DNA from 2 places in the Delftia sp. WSY_16 genome. Region 2 is predicted to be linked to the other one. Evidence: riboswitches for the same ligand, from Rfam matches in the RefSeq annotation. Region 2 holds a riboswitch; the other holds the start of a gene.
What was found. Region 2 has a riboswitch for thiamine pyrophosphate ahead of thiC (phosphomethylpyrimidine synthase ThiC). Riboswitches for the same ligand answer to the same signal wherever they lie in the genome.
Positions count from the first base shown of each region.

Region 1: another riboswitch for thiamine pyrophosphate. It lies ahead of ACF8O7_RS00340 (hypothetical protein); the one in region 2 lies ahead of thiC (phosphomethylpyrimidine synthase ThiC).

Region 1 covers NZ_JBICKS010000002.1:30,554-39,477, reverse strand. Annotated here, with positions in the region: gene ACF8O7_RS00370 (tannase/feruloyl esterase family alpha/beta hydrolase) at 1-314, opposite strand, end outside; gene ACF8O7_RS00365 (4-hydroxyphenyl-beta-ketoacyl-CoA hydrolase) at 510-1,397, shown strand; gene ACF8O7_RS00360 (MarR family winged helix-turn-helix transcriptional regulator) at 1,404-1,904, opposite strand; gene ACF8O7_RS00355 (CocE/NonD family hydrolase) at 2,121-3,950, shown strand; gene ACF8O7_RS00350 (TetR/AcrR family transcriptional regulator) at 4,002-4,628, shown strand; gene ACF8O7_RS00345 (DUF418 domain-containing protein) at 4,625-5,674, shown strand; TPP riboswitch at 5,735-5,826, shown strand; gene ACF8O7_RS00340 (hypothetical protein) at 5,894-7,012, shown strand; gene ACF8O7_RS00335 (acyl-CoA reductase) at 7,009-8,505, shown strand; gene ACF8O7_RS00330 (ABC transporter ATP-binding protein) at 8,507-8,924, shown strand, end outside.
Region 2 covers NZ_JBICKS010000027.1:8,633-17,556, forward strand. Annotated here, with positions in the region: gene fusA (elongation factor G) at 1-572, shown strand, start outside; gene ACF8O7_RS14535 (inositol monophosphatase family protein) at 991-1,905, opposite strand; gene ACF8O7_RS14540 (RNA methyltransferase) at 2,122-2,949, shown strand; gene cysE (serine O-acetyltransferase) at 2,985-3,809, shown strand; gene ACF8O7_RS14550 (nitroreductase) at 3,890-4,552, shown strand; TPP riboswitch at 4,615-4,740, shown strand; gene thiC (phosphomethylpyrimidine synthase ThiC) at 5,006-6,949, shown strand; gene ACF8O7_RS14560 (porin) at 7,281-8,336, shown strand; gene ACF8O7_RS14565 (efflux transporter outer membrane subunit) at 8,376-8,924, opposite strand, start outside.

The DNA.
Region 1 (8,924 bases), on a different contig from region 2:
GCGTAGTTCTGGCCATCCACGGTGCTGACGCGCTCGTGCATGCGGCCGGTCACGCGGCAGTGCTCGGCAATGGGCTTGCCCGCCACCGCCAGCGTGCCGGCGGCCACGGTCTCGGCGGCGGTGATGCGGGTGTTGGGGAAGGATATTTTCGCGGCCAGGTCCGTGCACGACAGCAGCGTGGCGGGGCGGGCCTCGGCCAGCTGCGCGATGCCGTCGCTCGAGCCGCCGCAGGCCGACAGCAGCAGGGCGGGCAGGGCGGCGGCCAGCGCGGCCGGCAAGGCGCGGGAACGGGTCTTGTGGATCTTTCTGTCCATGTCTGTCTCCTCGGAAGGTGGTGTGAAGCCTCAGCGCGAATCCGTTGCGTGGCAGCCGTTGCCTGCATCTGCATCGCTTTCTGATGGCCGCGATTTTGGTTATATTTAATAACCAATTCAAGCGGCCTTTGCGAATTTCTTATTGGGACTTCCCCTTGATTGCGGGGCAGGCAGCAGGCCGCACAGGAGACAGACATGGACCACGAAAAACTCATTGCCATCGACATCCACACGCATGCCGAGGTGAGCTGCTGGAACCCGTTCGACAACTACGGCGAGGAGTACGACCGCGCCGCCGACAAGTACTTCGGCAACGGCCGGCGCCCGACCATCGCCGAGACCGTTGCCTATTACCGCGAGCGCAACCTGGGCCTGGTGATGTTCACGGTGGACAGCGAATCGCAGCTGGGCCGGCGCCGCATTCCCAACGAGGAGATCGCCGAGGCTGCGCGGGCCAACAGCGACATGATGGTGGCCTTCGCCAGCATCGATCCGCACAAGGGCCGCATGGGTGCGCGCGAGGCGCGGCGGCTGATCGAGGAAGAGGGCGTCAGGGGCTTCAAGTTCCACCCCACGGTGCAGGGCTTCCATCCCTACGACCGCATGGCCTGGCCGATCTACGAGGTGGTGGCCGAGCACCAACTGCCGGCCATCTTCCACACGGGCCACAGCGGCATTGGCAGCGGCATGCGCTGCGGCGGCGGCCTGCGCCTGGCCTACAGCAATCCCATGCACCTGGACGACGTGGCCATCGACTTTCCCGACATGCAGATCGTGATGGCCCACCCCAGCTTTCCCTGGCAGGACGAGGCCCTGTCCGTGGCCCTGCACAAGCCCAATGTCTGGATCGATCTGTCGGGCTGGAGCCCCAAGTACTTTCCCCGGCAGCTGGTGCAGTACGCCAACACCCTGCTCAGGGACCGCGTGCTGTTCGGCAGCGACTATCCCCTGATCACGCCCGAGCGCTGGATGAAGGATTTCCAGGAAGCCGGCTTCAAGCCCGAGGTGATGCCCGGCATCCTCAAGGGCAATGCGGTGCGGCTGCTGGGCTTGGACCGGCCCGCCGCGCAGAAGGCGGACTGAGCGCGCTCAGTTGTAGATCTTCTGCAGCAGCTGGATCAGCGTTTTGCGCTCGGCATCGGTCAGGCGGTAGGTGGCATCCATCTCCAGCTGGGCCGCCGTTCTTTCTGCCTGGGCCGTGAGTTCGGCGCCGGCCGGCGTCAGGTGCACGCCCACGGCGCGGCGGTCTGTGGGATGGGGGCGGCGCTCGATGAGCTTGCGCCGCTCCAGCGCGGCGATCAGGCCCACCAGGTTGGGCGGCATCACGTCCAGCGCCGCGCACAGCTGGCGCGAGGTGATGCCGGGGTTGTGGGACACCAGGGAGAGCACGGAGAACTCCACCATCTTGAGATCGTGGGTGGCCATGCGCTCCACGAACACCTCGATGATGGACATCGAGGCACGCCGGGCGTTGTAGCCGACCAGGGTGTGCAGGAAAGAGGCGTCGATGGACGGCCCCGGCGCTGTGGTGCCGGACGGGGCCGTGTTCTCTTCGGACGGAGCGGGCTTGGATGTGCGGGCGCGGGGCATGGGGTCAAGGAACTGAAAATCGAATCATAGTGTGGCGCGCGGCTGCCGTGGTCCGGGGCCTAAGGCCGTGGCGATTGGCCGCGTTCGCCTTCAGCCTGTCTTCAGGCGTGCTTCAGCCCCCCTTCAGCCTGCGCGTGCGCCATGCGCCCGGACGGTCCTACATTGCGGCCTGCCCCCTTGCGGGCATGACTGCATCAGCAACCAGGAGGACCATCCATGATGACTTTTCGCCATTCCCGCGCGTGGCTCGGCGCGGCCGGCATCGCCACCCTTGCCCTGGGCCTTGCGGCCTGCGGCGGGGGCTCGTCGGGCAGCACCAACCCCGGGCCGCGCATCTGGGGCTACATCCAGCTGCCTGACGGCAACAAGATGCGCTATTCGGTGGTCTTTCCCAAGGGGCCGGGGCCGTTTCCCGTGCTGATGGAGTACGACGGCTACGGATCGGGCTCGGTCACCGACCAGACCACCCAGGAATGGACCAAGGAAGGCTATGCCGTGATGGGCCTGAACGTGCCCGGCACGGGCTGCTCCACGGGCGAGAACCAGTGGGCCGACGCCTCCGTGGGCGCGGCCGGGGCGCACGCGGTGGAGTGGGCTGCGCGCCAGGCGTGGTCCACGGGCAAGGTGGGCATGGTGGGCTATTCGTACTCGGGCTACGACCAGCTGTGGGTGGCGGCCCAGCGTCCGCCCAGCCTCAAGGCGATCGCGCCGGGCAAGAACGTGGCCGATCCCTACCGCGACGTGGCCTATCCGGGCGGCATCCAGAACATCGGCTTTCCCGCCAATTGGTGGGGGCAGTTCCCCGCGATATGGCGCAAGGCCGCCGAGGACGCCAAGGCTCTGGACGGCGATACCGGATGCGCCCAGGTGGTGGAGGACAACATCCGCAAGATCCAGCGCCCCGACCTGGACATGGCGCGCTGGCTGGACGAGGACCGCTTCTTCGGCGCCCGCTACGCGCGCAAGAGCGCCATGTACACCACGCACCGCATCGACATTCCCACGCTGGGCACCCAGTCCTGGCAGGACGAGCAGGTGGGCACCCGCATGGGCTACTACGAGGACAGCATCGCCCCGGACAAGATGTGGCTGATCAGCTCCAACGGCGACCACCACACCGACAGCGCCCCCTTTATTCGCGAGACCATGAAGCGTTTTTACGCGCGCTTTCTCAAGGGCGAGAGCAACGGCTTCGAGCACACGCCGCGCGTGCTGCTGGCGCAGGAAATGCAGTGGATGAACGGTGGGGGCGACTATGGGCAGCTGCGCCCCTCGGCCGTGGCCAGCTTTGACCGGCTGCCCGTGCGCGTCACGCCCATGACGCTGTGGCTGCAGCCGGGCGGCGGGCTGGGCGATGCGCCCCCGCAGGCCGAGCGCCAATCGGCCAGCTACCGCTACCCGCTGCCGGGCGCCGATGCCAACCATCCCGACGCGGACACCGAGTCCGGCGCGGGCCAATGGATGGCCAGCCCCGCCGGGCAGGGCCTGCTGCGCTTTACCACGGCCCCGCTGCCGCGCGCGCTGAGCTTTTATGGCGAGGCCTCGCTGGACCTGTGGCTCAGCGCCACGGCCGGCGACACCGATGTGCAGGTCACCGTCTCGGAGGTGCGTCCCGACGGCCAGGAGATGTTCGTGCAGCGCGGCTGGCTGCGTGCCTCCATGCGCGCGCTGGACGGCCAGCGCTCCACCGCCTTGCGGCCCTGGGGCGATTTCACCGAGGCCGCCGTGCGCCCGCTGCGCCCCGGCGAGCCCACGCTGATGCGCGTGGAAATCCAGAAATTCGCCCATGTGTTCCGCGCGGGCTCCAGCCTGCGCGTGACCCTGGACACGCCTTCGCAGACCGGGTACTGGGCCTTCGACCATCTGTCCACGCCTTCGACCAACACCGTCTGGCTGGACCGCAGCCGGCCGTCGAAGATCGTGCTGGGCCATATCGCCTATGCCCATGAGCGGCAACTGCCGGACTGCCGGCGCATGCTGCGCCAGCCCTGCAGGCCCAACGAGGAGGCTGTTCCGCCGGGCGTGGGCCCCATGCCGCCGCTGTGACTTCGTGCCCCGGTGTTGACTATGAATGAACGTTCGTTCATCATTCGGGGCATGAAAAAGAAGGAAGACATCAGCGAGCGCAGGGCCCTCATCGTGCAGGCTGCCCTGCAGTGCTTCGTGGAGCGCGGCTTTCACTGCACCAGCATGCGCGACATTGCGCAGGCCGCCTCGGTGAGTCTGGGCAACCTGTACAACCACTTCGACAGCAAGGAGGCCTTGATTGCCGAGGTCGCCACGCAGGAGCAGACCGAGCTGCTGCCCTTGCTTCAGGCGCTGGAGCGGGCCGCAGCCCCTTCGCTGCCGGTGGTGGCGCAATTCCTGGCCGCCTACCAGGCGCTGTGCCGTCAGCGGGAATGGGCCGTGCTCAGCGCCGAGTGCCTGTCCGAGATCGCGCGTTCGCCGGGCCTGGCGCCGGCCTTCGAGGCCAACCGCAGGCGCATGCTCGACGGCCTGGCAGGCTTCATGGAGCGCGGGGCGCAGCAGGGCCTCTTGCGGCCCGCCGTGCCCGTGCGCCTGGCCGCGCAACTGCTGCTGGATGCCGTGGAAAGCGATGCGCTGCGCTTTGCGCTGGCGGTGACGCCGCAAGAAGACGCGGGGGCGGATGAAGGGGTCGATGTGCTGCATCCCGCCTTGCTGGCCTGCCTTCTTGGAGGCGAGGCACGGGGGGACGCGACATGAGGCACGCCACCGGCAGGGGCGCCCGCCTGGCGGGGCTGGACCTGGCGCGCTACCTGGCGCTGGCAGGCATGGTGTTCGTCAACTTCAAGCAGGCCATGCATCCCGCGCTGCAGGAGCCTGGCTGGCTGCTGTCGTTCTTCCATTTCCTGGAGGGCAAGGCCTCGGCCACCTTCGTGGTGCTGGCAGGCCTGGGCCTGGTGCTGGCCACGCGCTCGCTGGAGCCGGCCACGGCGCGCCTCTGGACGCTGCGCCGCGCGCTGTTCCTGCTGGTGGCCGGTGGCATGAACCTGGTGATCTTTCCGGCCGACATCATTCACTACTACGCGGTCTACTTCGTGCTGGCCATCGCCTGGCTGCAGGCCGGCGCAAGGACGCTGCTGGCCGGCATGGCGGCCGTGGCCATGCTGTCCGCCTGGGCCTTGCTGCAGCTGGACTACAGCCAGGGCTGGGACTGGGCCAGCCTGTCCTACCAGGGCCTGTGGGAGCCGGCCGGCTTTGCGCGCAACCTGCTGTTCAACGGCTTCCATCCGGTGCTGCCGTGGTTTGCGTTCTTCCTGTGCGGCATGCTGCTGGCCAGCCTGCCGCTGGCCGAGCCGCGCGTGCAATGGACCTTGGTGGCTGCGGGTGGCGTGATGGTGGGATTGGCCTGCGCCGTCTCGGCGCTTGCGGCCCGCAGCGCTTGGGCGCCCTGGCTGGGCACCGGCCCCATGCCGCCCGGCCCTGCCTATCTGCTGATGGGCCTGGGCTGCGCCAGCATTGCCATAGGCGCCTGCCTGCGGCTGGCCGACCGCTGGCCCGGTGGACCGTGGCGCGGCCTGCTGCCGGCCGGGCGCATGACGCTGACCCTGTACCTGGCACACATCCTCATCGGCATGGGCCTGCTGGAGGCCATGGGCGCGCTGGACGGCTCACGCAGCCTGCGCGAAGTGGCCGTGGCCGCCGCGCTGTACGTGATCATCGCCAGCCTGGCCGCCTGGGCCTGGAGCAAGAAGGTGGCGCAGGGGCCCGTGGAATGGGTGATGCGGCGGCTGACGGCACTGGGCTGACGCAGTCTTGCAGGGCGATGGCCCCGGGCCTGCGGCGTTGGCGACCCTGCTGTAAGATAGCCCTCCGCTCCGGGGTGCACGCCAGTGCTGAGATCCACACCCGAGAACTTGAACCGGGTCATTCCGGCGGAAGAAGAGCCTGCACCCCTGCGTGGCCGCCCATGCGCCACGGCCGGGGGAGCCTTCGGAGCATCACGTCCCAGCTCTCGAAGGAATTCCATGGACAAGGCCCGGCCCCAGGCGGCTTCTCTGGTCGCAGACCTGCTTGCATTCATCGCCATGGACGGCTGCACCGACGAGCAGTTCGATGCACTGGCCCTGCGGCTGTTCGCCTACCAATACGAATCGAATGCGCCGTTTCGCAGCTTCTGCCAGCGGCGCGGCGCCACGCTGCGCAATGTGAAGACCTGGAGCGACATTCCCGCCGTGCCCATCGATGCGTTCAAGGCCATGGAGCTGCGCAGCGAGCCGGCCTCGCCCGCGGAGCGCGTGTTCATGACCAGCGGCACCACGGGCCAGGCCAAGGGACTGTCCGCGCGCGGGCGCCACTTCCATCCAGCGCTCGATGTCTACGATGCGTCGATGACGCGCAACTTCGCGCAGCGCTTCATGGCCGGGCACGAGCGCCTGCCCATGGGCATCCTCTTTCCCGACGAGCAGGCCATGCCCAACTCTTCGCTGGCCCACTACCTGGCGCTGGCCAAGACGGAATTCGGCACTCCCGACAGCCGCTACTTCCTCACCCCCGACGGCCTGGACATGCCCGGCCTGTGCGCCGTGCTGGAGGAATCCGAGCGCAGCGGCCGCCCCTATGCGCTGCTGGGCGCCAGCTTCAGCCTGGTGCATGTGATGGACGCGCTGCGCGAGCAGGGCCGCAGCTTTTGCCTGCCGCCGGGCAGCCGCATCCTGGACACGGGCGGCTACAAGGGCCAGTCGCGCGAGCTGCCGCTGGAGGACTTCTACGCCGACCTGTCCCGGCTGCTGGGCGTGCCGCGCAGCCACTGCATCAACATGTACGGCATGACCGAGTTGAGCACGCAGTTCTATGACGACGGCAATGCCACGCTGCCCTCGGTCAAGTCGGGGCCGCACTGGATACGCTCGCGCCTGGTCGAGCCCGTCACCGGCCGCAGCGTGGCGCCCGGCGAGCGCGGCATTCTCGTGCACTGCGACCTGGCCAACTACAACGCGGTCACCACCATCCTCACCGAGGACGTGGGCCTGTGGGCCGGCCATGGCGAGAACAGCGGTTTCCTGTTGCTGGGGCGTGCCGAGGGCGCAGCGGCCAAGGGCTGCTCGCTGGCGGTCGATGAATTCGTGAAGGCCGCTGCTGCATGAACATCGAGCGGATCACGGCCGGCTACCTGCCCGAACTGCCTGGTTTGCGCGAGGACGAGGTGCAGTGGCATGTGCTGCCCTTCGAACGCGGCGGCGTGCGGCTGGAAGTCTCCGTGCCCCTGCTGACCGGCCCGCAGATGCATGCGCTGGCAGCCCATGTGCGCCGAGCCGCAGACCGCCACCTCAGGGCCATGCCCGTGGCCGAGATCATCGACGCCATCGACCGCGCCATCGCCCGCCTGCTGGACCGCAGCGATCCCTATCGGCGCCAGGCCGAGGCCTGGCTGCCCGTGGTCAGCGGCTATGACGCCGACATGGTGCGCCTGGGGCTGACGGGCTTCTTCAAGACCTTCCGCGCCGCGCAGCTGCGGCGCTTCGTGGCGGAGGACTTTGCCAACCCGGCCGTGCTCGACGGCTTCCAGCCCGCGCCCAAGGGCGGCGCGGTGCGCGCCTTCGGGCCGGATCTGCTGATGCACAGCTGGGCCGGCAATGTGCCTGCGCTGTCCCTGTGGAGCCTGGTCTGCGGCCTGCTGGTCAAGGCGCCCGCCATTGGCAAGCTGGCCAGCGCCGAGCCGCTGTTCGCGGGCTGGTTCGCACGGCTGCTGGCCGAGGTGCACCCGCCGCTGGCCGATTGCCTGGCCGTGGTGTGGTGGAGCGGCGCGGGTGGTGTGGATGGGGCGGATGGCGCCGATGGCGTGGATGGCGGTGGAGCCGCCGCGCTCCATGCCGAGGCCGACACCGTGCTCGCCTACGGCGGCAACCAGACGCTGCAGGCGCTGCGCCAGCGCCTGCCCGTGACCACGCGCTTTCTGCCGCATGGCCACAAGCTGGGCTTCGGCATGGTGGGCGCCCAGGCGCTGGACACGCTCAAGGCGCCCGCCGTGGCGCGGCTGGCGGCCTGGGACGTGATGCGCTACGACCAGCAGGGTTGCTACTCGCCCCATGTCTTCTACGTGGAGCGCGGTGCCCCCGTGCCGCCGCGTGCCTTTGCCGACTACCTGGCGGCCGAGCTGGCCAACCTGCAGCGGCGCTTTGCGCGCCGGCCGTTGGAGCTGGAGGAGGGCGCCGCCGTGGCCCGCTGGCAGCAGGCCGTGGAATGGTCGGGTGACGAACAGCAACTGCTGGGTCCGGTGGACGCACCCTGGAGCGTGGCGTACAGCGACAGCCTGCAGCCGCTGGCGCCCACGGCCCTGTACCGCACGATTGCCGTGGTGGGCGTGGACCGCCTGGATGACGCCGTGCCCGTGGTGGCCGCGCAGCGCGACTACCTGCAGACGGCCGGCATTGCCGCCTCGCCCGAGCAGCTGTACCGCCTGGCCGGCCTGCTGGGCGCGGCCGGCGTCACGCGCATCAGTGCCATCGGCTCCATGAGCATGCCCGAGGCCGGCTGGCACCATGACGGCCGCTTCAACCTGCTGGACCTGGTGCGCATGACCGAGATAGAGCAATCTGCCGAGGCGGCGGCGCAGCCGTTTGCGCCGTATGCGGACTGACATGGCGAACCTGCAAGAGGGGACGGACGGGGCTGCAACCATGGCGTTTCTCGATGTCGAGCAAGTGGTCTTCACCTACCCGGGCCGCCCGCCCGTGGTGGACGGCGTGGACTGGCGCGTGCAGGCCGGTGAGGTCCACTGCCTGCTGGGCCGCAGCGGCTGCGGCAAGACCACCTTGCTGAAGCTGGCGGCGGGGTTGCTCAGGCCGCAGTCGGGCCGCATCCTGCTGCGTGGCGCCGAGCTGGCCGAGCCCGGCCCGCAGCTGGGCTTCATGTTCCAGGCGCCCACGCTGCTGGAGTGGCATACGGCGCTGGGCAATGTGCTGCTGCCCGTGTCGCTGCAAAGGCGCCCCGCGCCGCAGGACGAACAACGCGCCCTGGCGCTGCTGCAGCAGCTGGGCCTGGCCAGCCATGCGCAGC
Region 2 (8,924 bases):
GCCAGTACGGCCATGTGGTCTTCACGGTGGAGCCGCAGGAACCCGGCAAGGGCTTCGAGTTTGTCGACGCCATCAAGGGCGGCGTGGTGCCGCGCGAGTACATCCCTGCGGTGGAAAAGGGCGTGGTCGAGGCCCTGACCAGCGGCGTGCTGGCCGGCTACCCCGTGGTGGACGTCAAGGTCACGCTGACCTTCGGCTCTTACCACGACGTGGACTCCAACGAAATGGCGTTCAAGATGGCGGCCATCTTCGGCTTCAAGGAAGCTGCCAAGAAGGCCAGCCCCGTCATCCTGGAACCCATGATGGCCGTGGAAGTCGAGACGCCCGAAGACTACGCCGGCACCGTCATGGGCGACCTGTCCTCGCGTCGCGGCATGGTGCAGGGCATGGACGACATGGCCGGCGGCGGCAAGTCCATCAAGGCCGAAGTGCCCCTGTCCGAAATGTTCGGCTACGCCACCTCCCTGCGCTCGCAAACGCAAGGCCGTGCCACCTACTCCATGGAGTTCAAGCACTACGCCGAAGCACCGCGCAACGTGGCCGAGGCGGTGATCAACGCACGGGTCAAGTAAGAGGTGGGAGGGTTGCGGGCAGCTTGCTGCCCCTGACCCCCTCTCACCCCTCCCGTATGCCCACGCCTGCGCCGGGCCGCCTGCGGGGTTGCAGTCCTGCCGAAGGACAGGACTGCTTCGTCAACTGAATCGCCGTGATTGTCTGAACGTAGCGCGCAGCGCGAAGTGAGTTTCACGGCGAACCCCGCAGGCGGCCCGGCGCAGGTTGCCCGCAGCGAAGCGAAGGGACGTGGACATTCGGGTCGCCTTCTTTGATCTGACCTTTCTTGGCGAATCAAGAAAGGGCAGTCGGCCGCCGGGCCGAGACCCGGCCCCGAAAAGCAACCCCCCGGCAGGGGCAAAAAGCGCACCGAACCCACGCCCAACGAAAAACAGCTCCTTGAAGGAGCTGTTTTTCATAAGAGAGGAGAAGCCGGAATCAAGCCTCAGGCTGCTGCTCAGACTCAGCAGTTTCAGCATCAGCGACGGGAGCCGCCTCTCCAGAATCAGACAGCGCCTGCCGCACACCCGCCTTCTCACCAGCAGAAGCAAACTTGCTGTACTTGCCAACGATGCCGACCAGGGCGCCATAAATGCGCGGATTGCCCGCCAGGCATTCCTTCTGCTCCAGGAAATCGGCTTCGCCCGTGAAGTTGCCGACCAGGCCACCTGCCTCGGTCACCAGCAGGCTGCCGGCGGCCACGTCCCAGATCTGCAGGCCGCTTTCAAAGAAGCCATCGGCAAAGCCGGCTGCCACGTAGGCCAGGTCCAGCGCGGCGGCGCCGGGGCGGCGCACGCCTGCGGTTTCCTGCATCACGTCGCCCAGCATGTTCATGTACTGCTTGAAGTTGTCGCCACGGCGGAAGGGGAAGCCGGTGGAGATCAGGCTGTCCTTGAGCTGGATGCGCTTGGACACGCGGATGCGGCGGTCATTCAGGTAGGCGCCGCGGCCGCGCGTGGCCGTGAACAGGTCGTTGCGCGAGGGGTCGTACACCACGGCGTGCTCCACCTTGCCCTTGAAGGACAGGGCAATGCTCACGCAGTACACGGGGAAGCCGTGGATGAAGTTGGTGGTGCCGTCCAGCGGATCGATGATCCAGACGTAGTCGGAGTTCTTGGCGCCGAACTCGTTGCCCGATTCCTCGGCCAGGATGCCGTGGCCCGGGTAGGCGCCCAGCAAGGTTTCGATGATGGCCTGCTCGGCCGCCTTGTCCACCTCGGTCACAAAGTCGTTGACCTGCTTTTGTGCGACACGCACGGATTCCACGTCAAGAGCCGCGCGGTTGATGATGGCGCCGGCGGCGCGTGCGGCCTTGATGGCCACGTTGAGCATGGGATGCAGGTTGGTCGACATAGATTGTGAGGCGTTGGCGGAGCAGCGGCTGTGCAAGGAGAGGACGGTTCTCTCTGGCAAAAGCAGGCTGTTTGACGCGGGTAAGAACGGAAAAAGCCGCGTCCGGCGATGCGGGGCGGCGACAATAGCGCGCAATTTTACCCGCCTTGTCCGTTTTGTGCTGCGCAACCTGTCCCGTCTTGGGGGCTCTGCCGGCGCCGGCAGGCCAGCGACGCAATGAAAACCCGATTCGTACTGATAGAAACCAGCCACGCCGGCAATGTGGGTGCCGCCGCCCGCGCCTTGAAGACCATGGGCTTTGACGACCTGGTGCTGGTGCGCCCGCGCTGGCCCAACGTGCTGCGCAAGGAAGAGACCATCCAGCGGGCCAGCGGCGCGCTGGACGTGCTGGGCAATGCGCGCGTGGTCGAGACGCTGGAGGAGGCGCTGGACGGCATCAGCCACCTGTGCGCCACGGCCATGACGCCGCGCGACTTCGGCCCGCCCACGCGCACGCCGCGCCAGCATTTCGAGCTGCTGCTCAGCGGGGCGCTGGATGTGCTGGCTGCGCCCGATGAGGCCGATGCGCCCGATGAAGCGGCGGCGCCTGCCGATGCATCCGTGTCGGCACAGGCTCCCACGCCGCGCTGCAACCAGTCGGGCGTGGCCTTCCTGTTCGGCTGCGAGCGCTTCGGCATGAGCAACGACGATGTCTACCGCAGCGATGTGGCGCTGTCGATTCCGTCCAATCCGCAGTTCGGCTCGCTGAACCTGGGGGCGGCCATCCAGGTGGTGGCCTACGAGTGGCGCCAGGCGCTGGGCGGCTTTCCCGTGGTGGAGCACACGCCCGCGCCGCAGCGCGCCGACGCGGCCCAGGTGGCCGGCATGCTGGGCCATTGGGAGCAGGCGCTGGCGCATATCGGCTTTCTCGATCCGGCTGCGCCCAAGAAGCTCATGCCGCGCCTCAACCAGCTTTTCAACCGCTCGCAACTGACCGCCGAGGAAATCCACATCCTGCGCGGTGTTGCGAAGGCCATGCTGCAGAGCACCCCACCGAAACGCTAGACTGAGCGGTCTTGTCAACAATAACCAGCCCCTAGATGCTTGACCGCCTGCGCTCCGATATCCAGTGCATCCTCGACCGCGACCCTGCGGCACGCAGCACCTGGGAGGTCATCACCTGTTACCCGGGTCTTCATGCGATCTGGCTGCAGCGTCCGGCGCACTGGTGCTGGAACCATGGCCTCAAGTGGCTGGGGCGCTTCATCTCGCACATCGGCCGCTGGCTCACCGGCATCGAGATCCATCCGGGCGCCGTCATCGGCGAGCGCGTCTTCATCGACCACGGCATGGGCGTCGTCATCGGCGAGACGGCCGTGGTCGGCGACGGCTGCACCATCTACCACGGCGTGACCCTGGGCGGCACCTCTCTGTACAAGGGCGCCAAGCGTCATCCCACGCTGGGCCGCGACGTGGTGGTCAGCGCGGGCGCCAAGGTGCTGGGCGGCTTCGAGGTGGGCGACGGTGCCAAGATCGGCAGCAATGCCGTGGTCATCAAGCCCGTGCCCGCAGGCGCCACGGCCGTGGGCATTCCGGCGCGCATCATCGCCAGCAAGAACGGCCACAGCGCCGATGTGACCGAGCACGACCCGGCATCTGCCAAGGCCGAGTCCATCAAGGTCCCGGCCTCTGCCGCGCCCCAGCCGTTCACGGCCTACGGCATCACCCAGGAAATGGACCCCGTGGCCCAGGCCATGCGCGGCCTGAGCGATGGCGCGGCCGCGCACGAGCAGCAGATCGCGCTGCTTTGGGAGGCCATTGCCAAGCTCTCGGCCGGCAGCAAGGTGGGCGACTGCGTGCCCTGCGAATCCGAGCGCCCGCAGGCCTTCCAGAAGGACAAGATCGACCAGATCATGGGCAAGTAGGCCTGCACAAGATCACCAAAGATCCCCAAGATCCCCAAGATCCCCAAGATCCCCCAAGAAGACCGGAGACTCCGACCAGCATGAACGTTGAACAGGCCTTGCATGCGCGCCGCTCCGTGCGCGCCTTCCTGCCCCAGTCGCCCGATGCGGCGCTGGTGCGCACCCTGATGGAACAGTCGGCCAATGCGGCCTCGGGCGGCAACCTGCAGCCCTGGCGCGTGCTGGCGCTGACGGGCGATCCGCTGCAGCAGTTGCTCACCGCCGTTGCCGAAGCCGAGCCCCAGGACGCCCAGCCCGGCCTGTCCTACCCGCCCAATCTCTGGGAGCCCTACCGCAGTCGGCGCTTTGCCAATGGCGAAGAGCTGTACCAGTCGCTGGGCATTCCGCGCGACGACAAGCCCGCGCGGCTGGAGCAGCTGGCGCGCAACGGCCAGTTCTTCGGCGCGCCCGTGGGCCTGATCGTGGCGGTGGACGAGCGCATGGGCCTGCCGCAATGGGTGGACCTGGGCATCTACCTGCAGTCCTTCATGCTGCTGGCCTGCGCCAATGGCCTGGCCACCTGCGCCCAGGGCTTCTGGCGCCGCTACAACGACGCCGTGACCCAGGCGCTGGCGCTGCCCGAGGGCTACCACGTGGCCTTCGGCATTGCGCTGGGCTACGAGGACAAGAACGCCCCCATCAACGGCTGGCGCGCCACGCGCGCTCCGCTGGCCGAATGGGGTGCGCTGCGCGGCTTCGACTGACGGCGGCGCATGGCCCCTGGGCAAACCCGCAGGCGATGGGCCGCCAACCATCCCCTATACTTGCCGCTGCTCCGGGGTGTGCTGATGCACTGAGATGCCAACCGGTCCATGCGCTGCATGGGCCAGGCGGCGAACCCGACGAACTTGATCCGGTTGATACCGGCGGAAGAAGAGCGGGACCCTGAAGCGGGGCCGAAGTCAGAGGATGGAAGTCCGCCACGGCGGATACACGCAGGGCCGCAACGGCCAGGCAGGCCACCATCCGATGCGCATCGACCCTTGCCAACCAAGGCTGCTCGTGCGCCTTGGCGTGCGTGGCAACCAGGGGCCAAGGCCATACGGCCCTGGCAGGCCCACACTGGCATAGCCCGGTGCGCGGCCTTTGGCGCAGCCCAAGGAGTGTCCGGTTCCCGGAGCGTTGTTGATCGACGCTTTGAACGCAAGGAACCCGACATGAACGCTCCCGATTCCATCTTCACCCCCGCAGCCGGCGAAGCTCCCGACGCACAGCGTTTTTCCGACCTGCTGGCGCAGTCGCGCAAGCCGTTCCCGGCCTCCACCAAGAGCTATCTGCAAGGCAGCCTGCACAGCGGCCTCAACGTGCCCGTGCGCGATATCCAGCTGACCAATGGCGAGCAGGTCAGCGTCTATGACACCTCGGGCCCCTACACCGACCCGGCCGTGGCCATCGACGTCCGCAGCGGCCTGCCCGGCGTGCGCAATGCCTGGATCGAGTCGCGCGGCGACAGCGAGTACTACGCCGGCCGCCTGCGCCAGGCCCTGGACGACGGCGGCAAGCGCGGCGAGGAAGACGAGCGCGTGGCCCGCCTGCGGGCCGAGGCCGCATCGCTGCAGCGCCAGCCGCGCCGCGCCAAGAGCGGTGGCAACGTCACCCAGATGCACTACGCGCGCAAGGGCATCATCACGCCCGAGATGGAGTACGTGGCCCTGCGCGAGAACGGCCGCCGCGAATGGATGGCCGAGTACCAGCAGGACGCCGCGCGCGAGGCGCGCCTGGCCGGCAACGGCCTGGGCGCCGCCATCCCCAAGATCATCACGCCCGAATTCGTGCGCGACGAAGTGGCGCGCGGCCGCGCCATCATCCCGGCCAACATCAACCACCCCGAGATCGAGCCCATGGCCATCGGGCGCAACTTCAAGGTCAAGATCAACGCCAACATCGGCAACTCGGCCGTCACCTCCAGCATCGAGGAAGAGGTCGAGAAGCTGGTCTGGGCCATCCGCTGGGGCGCGGACAACGTGATGGACCTGTCCACCGGCAAGAACATCCACACCACGCGCGACTGGATCATCCGCAACTCGCCCGTGCCCATCGGTACCGTGCCCATCTACCAGGCGCTGGAGAAAGTGGGCGGCATTGCCGAGGACCTGACCTGGCCCATCTTCCGCGACACCCTGATCGAGCAGGCCGAGCAGGGCGTGGACTACTTCACCATCCACGCCGGCGTGCGCCTGGCCTACATCCACCTCACGGCCCAGCGCCGCACGGGCATCGTCTCGCGCGGCGGATCCATCATGGCCAAGTGGTGCATGGCCCACCACCGCGAGAGCTTCCTGTACGAGCACTTCGAGGACATCTGCGACATCATGAAGCAGTACGACGTCAGCTTCTCGCTGGGCGACGGCCTGCGCCCCGGCAGCGCCTCGGACGCCAATGACGAGGCCCAGTTCGCCGAACTGCAGACCCTGGGCGAGCTGACCCAGCTGGCCTGGAAGCACGACGTGCAGACCATGATCGAAGGCCCCGGCCACGTGCCCATGCACATGATCCAGGCCAACATGACCGAGCAGCTCAAGCACTGCCACGAGGCGCCGTTCTACACCCTGGGCCCGCTGACCATCGACATCGCCCCCGGCTACGACCACATCGCCAGCGCGATCGGCGCGGCCATGATCGGCTGGTTCGGCACCGCCATGCTGTGCTACGTCACGCCCAAGGAACACCTGGGCCTGCCCGACCGCGACGACGTCAAGCAGGGCATCATCGCGTACAAGATCGCAGCCCACGCGGCCGACGTCGCCAAGGGCCACCCCGGCGCCCGCGCCCGCGACGACGCGCTGAGCCAGGCCCGCTTCGACTTCCGCTGGCAGGACCAGTTCAACCTGGGCCTGGACCCCGACACCGCCCAGGCCTACCACGACGAAACCCTGCCCAAGGACAGCGCCAAGGTGGCGCACTTCTGCTCCATGTGCGGCCCCAAGTTCTGCTCCATGAAGATCACCCAGGAAGTGCGCGAATTCGCCGCTGCCAAGGGCGTGGCCGAGCAGGAAGGCATTGCCGCCGGAATGCAGGCCAAGGCCGAGGAATTCAACCGTGCCGGCGGAGAGTTCTATATCCCCATCGTGGCGGCCAGCAGCGATACGACGGCGCGTTGATCGCGCGGCATTGAGCCGATCCGGGCTGCGTGCAATGCGCGGCCCGTGGCCGCCGTGGATGGCGCGGCGGCCTTTCCTTGGGAAAACACCTAGCGGTCCGTGATGGCTGAGGATCAGTCCGTCGCCGAATCGTTTATCTCCAGCCACCTTCTCCCGCCGAGAATTCCATGACCAGCCGTTACCGGCGTTGCCCCGCAGGCTTCGCAGGCACAAGAACAAGAACGCGCTGACTGCACGGCCGCAGTTTTCACGCATGGCCGGCAAGGATTTCAGTACGCCTTGGCCTTAGTGGCGAGGGCTTTCGCCAACTGGCAATCGGGAGGAGAGGGAGATGAATAAACGCATGATCCGCAGCGCTGGCCTGGCCGCGCTTGCATTGGGCACGGCCCTGGCGGCCCAGGCCCAGAGTTCGGTCACGCTCTATGGGCGTGTGGTCGCGGGGGTGGACTACCAGAACAATGTGTACGACCCGGCCACGGGGGGCTCCGGCAGCCTGTGGCGGGCCGTGGGCAACCAGTGGGGCACGAGCATGCTGGGTTTCAAGGGGGAGGAGGACCTGGGCGGCGGGCTGCATGTGCTGTTCACGCTGGAGTCGGGCTTCAGCATCGACGATGCCAGGTTCAACGGCGCAGGTTTCTTCAACCGCCGCACCTTCGTGGGCCTGCGCAGCGGCTGGGGCACGCTGAAGCTGGGCAAGGACCTGTCGATCTCGGATGCGCACTGGGCGCTGGACCCCACGGGCCAGCAGTTCATCGGCTCGGCCACGCTGGTGCGGGGGCGCAACTGGGGCGGGCATGACAACATGGTCTCGTACGAAACGCCCAGCTGGGGCGGCCTGCGCGTGCTGGCGCTGACCGGCCTGGGCGAGCAGCCGCAGGGCGCATCGCGGCTGCGCAAGGATGCGCTGTCCGTGTCCTATACCGCGCCCACGTTCGAGTTGCGCGCCATCTACGACGTGGCCCGCGATGCCAATGGCCGCTTCAGCGATCTGTACACCACATCCCGCAACCTGACGCTGGGCGGCACGGTGACGCTGTCCGCGCTCAAGCTGTTCGCGGGCTATGAGCAGCTGTCCGCGCCCGACAGCGCGGCTGGCGTGCCCAACAAGGCGCGGCAGTACTGGATGGGCGCGCGCTACAAGGTGTCAGGCCCGCTGACGCTGATCGGGGCGGGCTACCGCACCACGGTCAACAACGGCGGCGGCAGCGCCAACCTGTTCATGGCGGGCGCCGACTACGCGCTGTCCAGGCGCACGCTGCTGTACGCCAGCGTGGGCAATGTGCGCAATGGCGGCAATGCGAACTTCTCGGTGGAGACCACCAACAACAACCCGGCGCCGGGCGGCAGCCAGACCGGCCTGTACCTGGGCATGGCGCATTCGTTCTGACCGGGGCGGGGCACTTTGGCGGAGGTTGCCGGCCCTTGCTCAAGGGGCTTGCCATCCGCCGCCCAGCACCTTGTTGATCGTCACCTGGTTTTGCAGTTGCGCCAGGTGCAGGGCCGACAGGGCCAGCTGTGCGTTGCGGCTGCGCTCCTGCGCATCCAGCCAGGTGCGCAGGGGTACCTGGCCTGCGCGGTAGCGTGCCTCGTACAGGCGGGTGATTTCTGCCGATTCCTGCATGACGCGCTGCTGTGCCTGTTCCTGGCTGGCCAGCTCGGTGCGGGCGGACAGGGCTTTTTCCGTTTCCGCCAGCGCGGCGTACAGCGACTTGCGGAAGTTGACCACGGCCTCTTCATGCTGGTTGCGCGCAATGGCGGTGTTCAGCCGCATCTCGCCCACGTTCAGAAAGGGCAGGGTCATGCTGGCGCCCAGGGCCGCCACGGGGTTGGCCAGCAGGTCGAGCAGCGAGTTGCTGGAGCCCCCCAGGCTGCCGGTCAGCGACAGCGTGGGGTAGTAGCGCGCGGCGGCCGCATCGCTGCTGGCCAGGGAGGCGCGCAGCCGCAGTTCGGCGGCGCGCAGGTCGGGGCGGCGGCC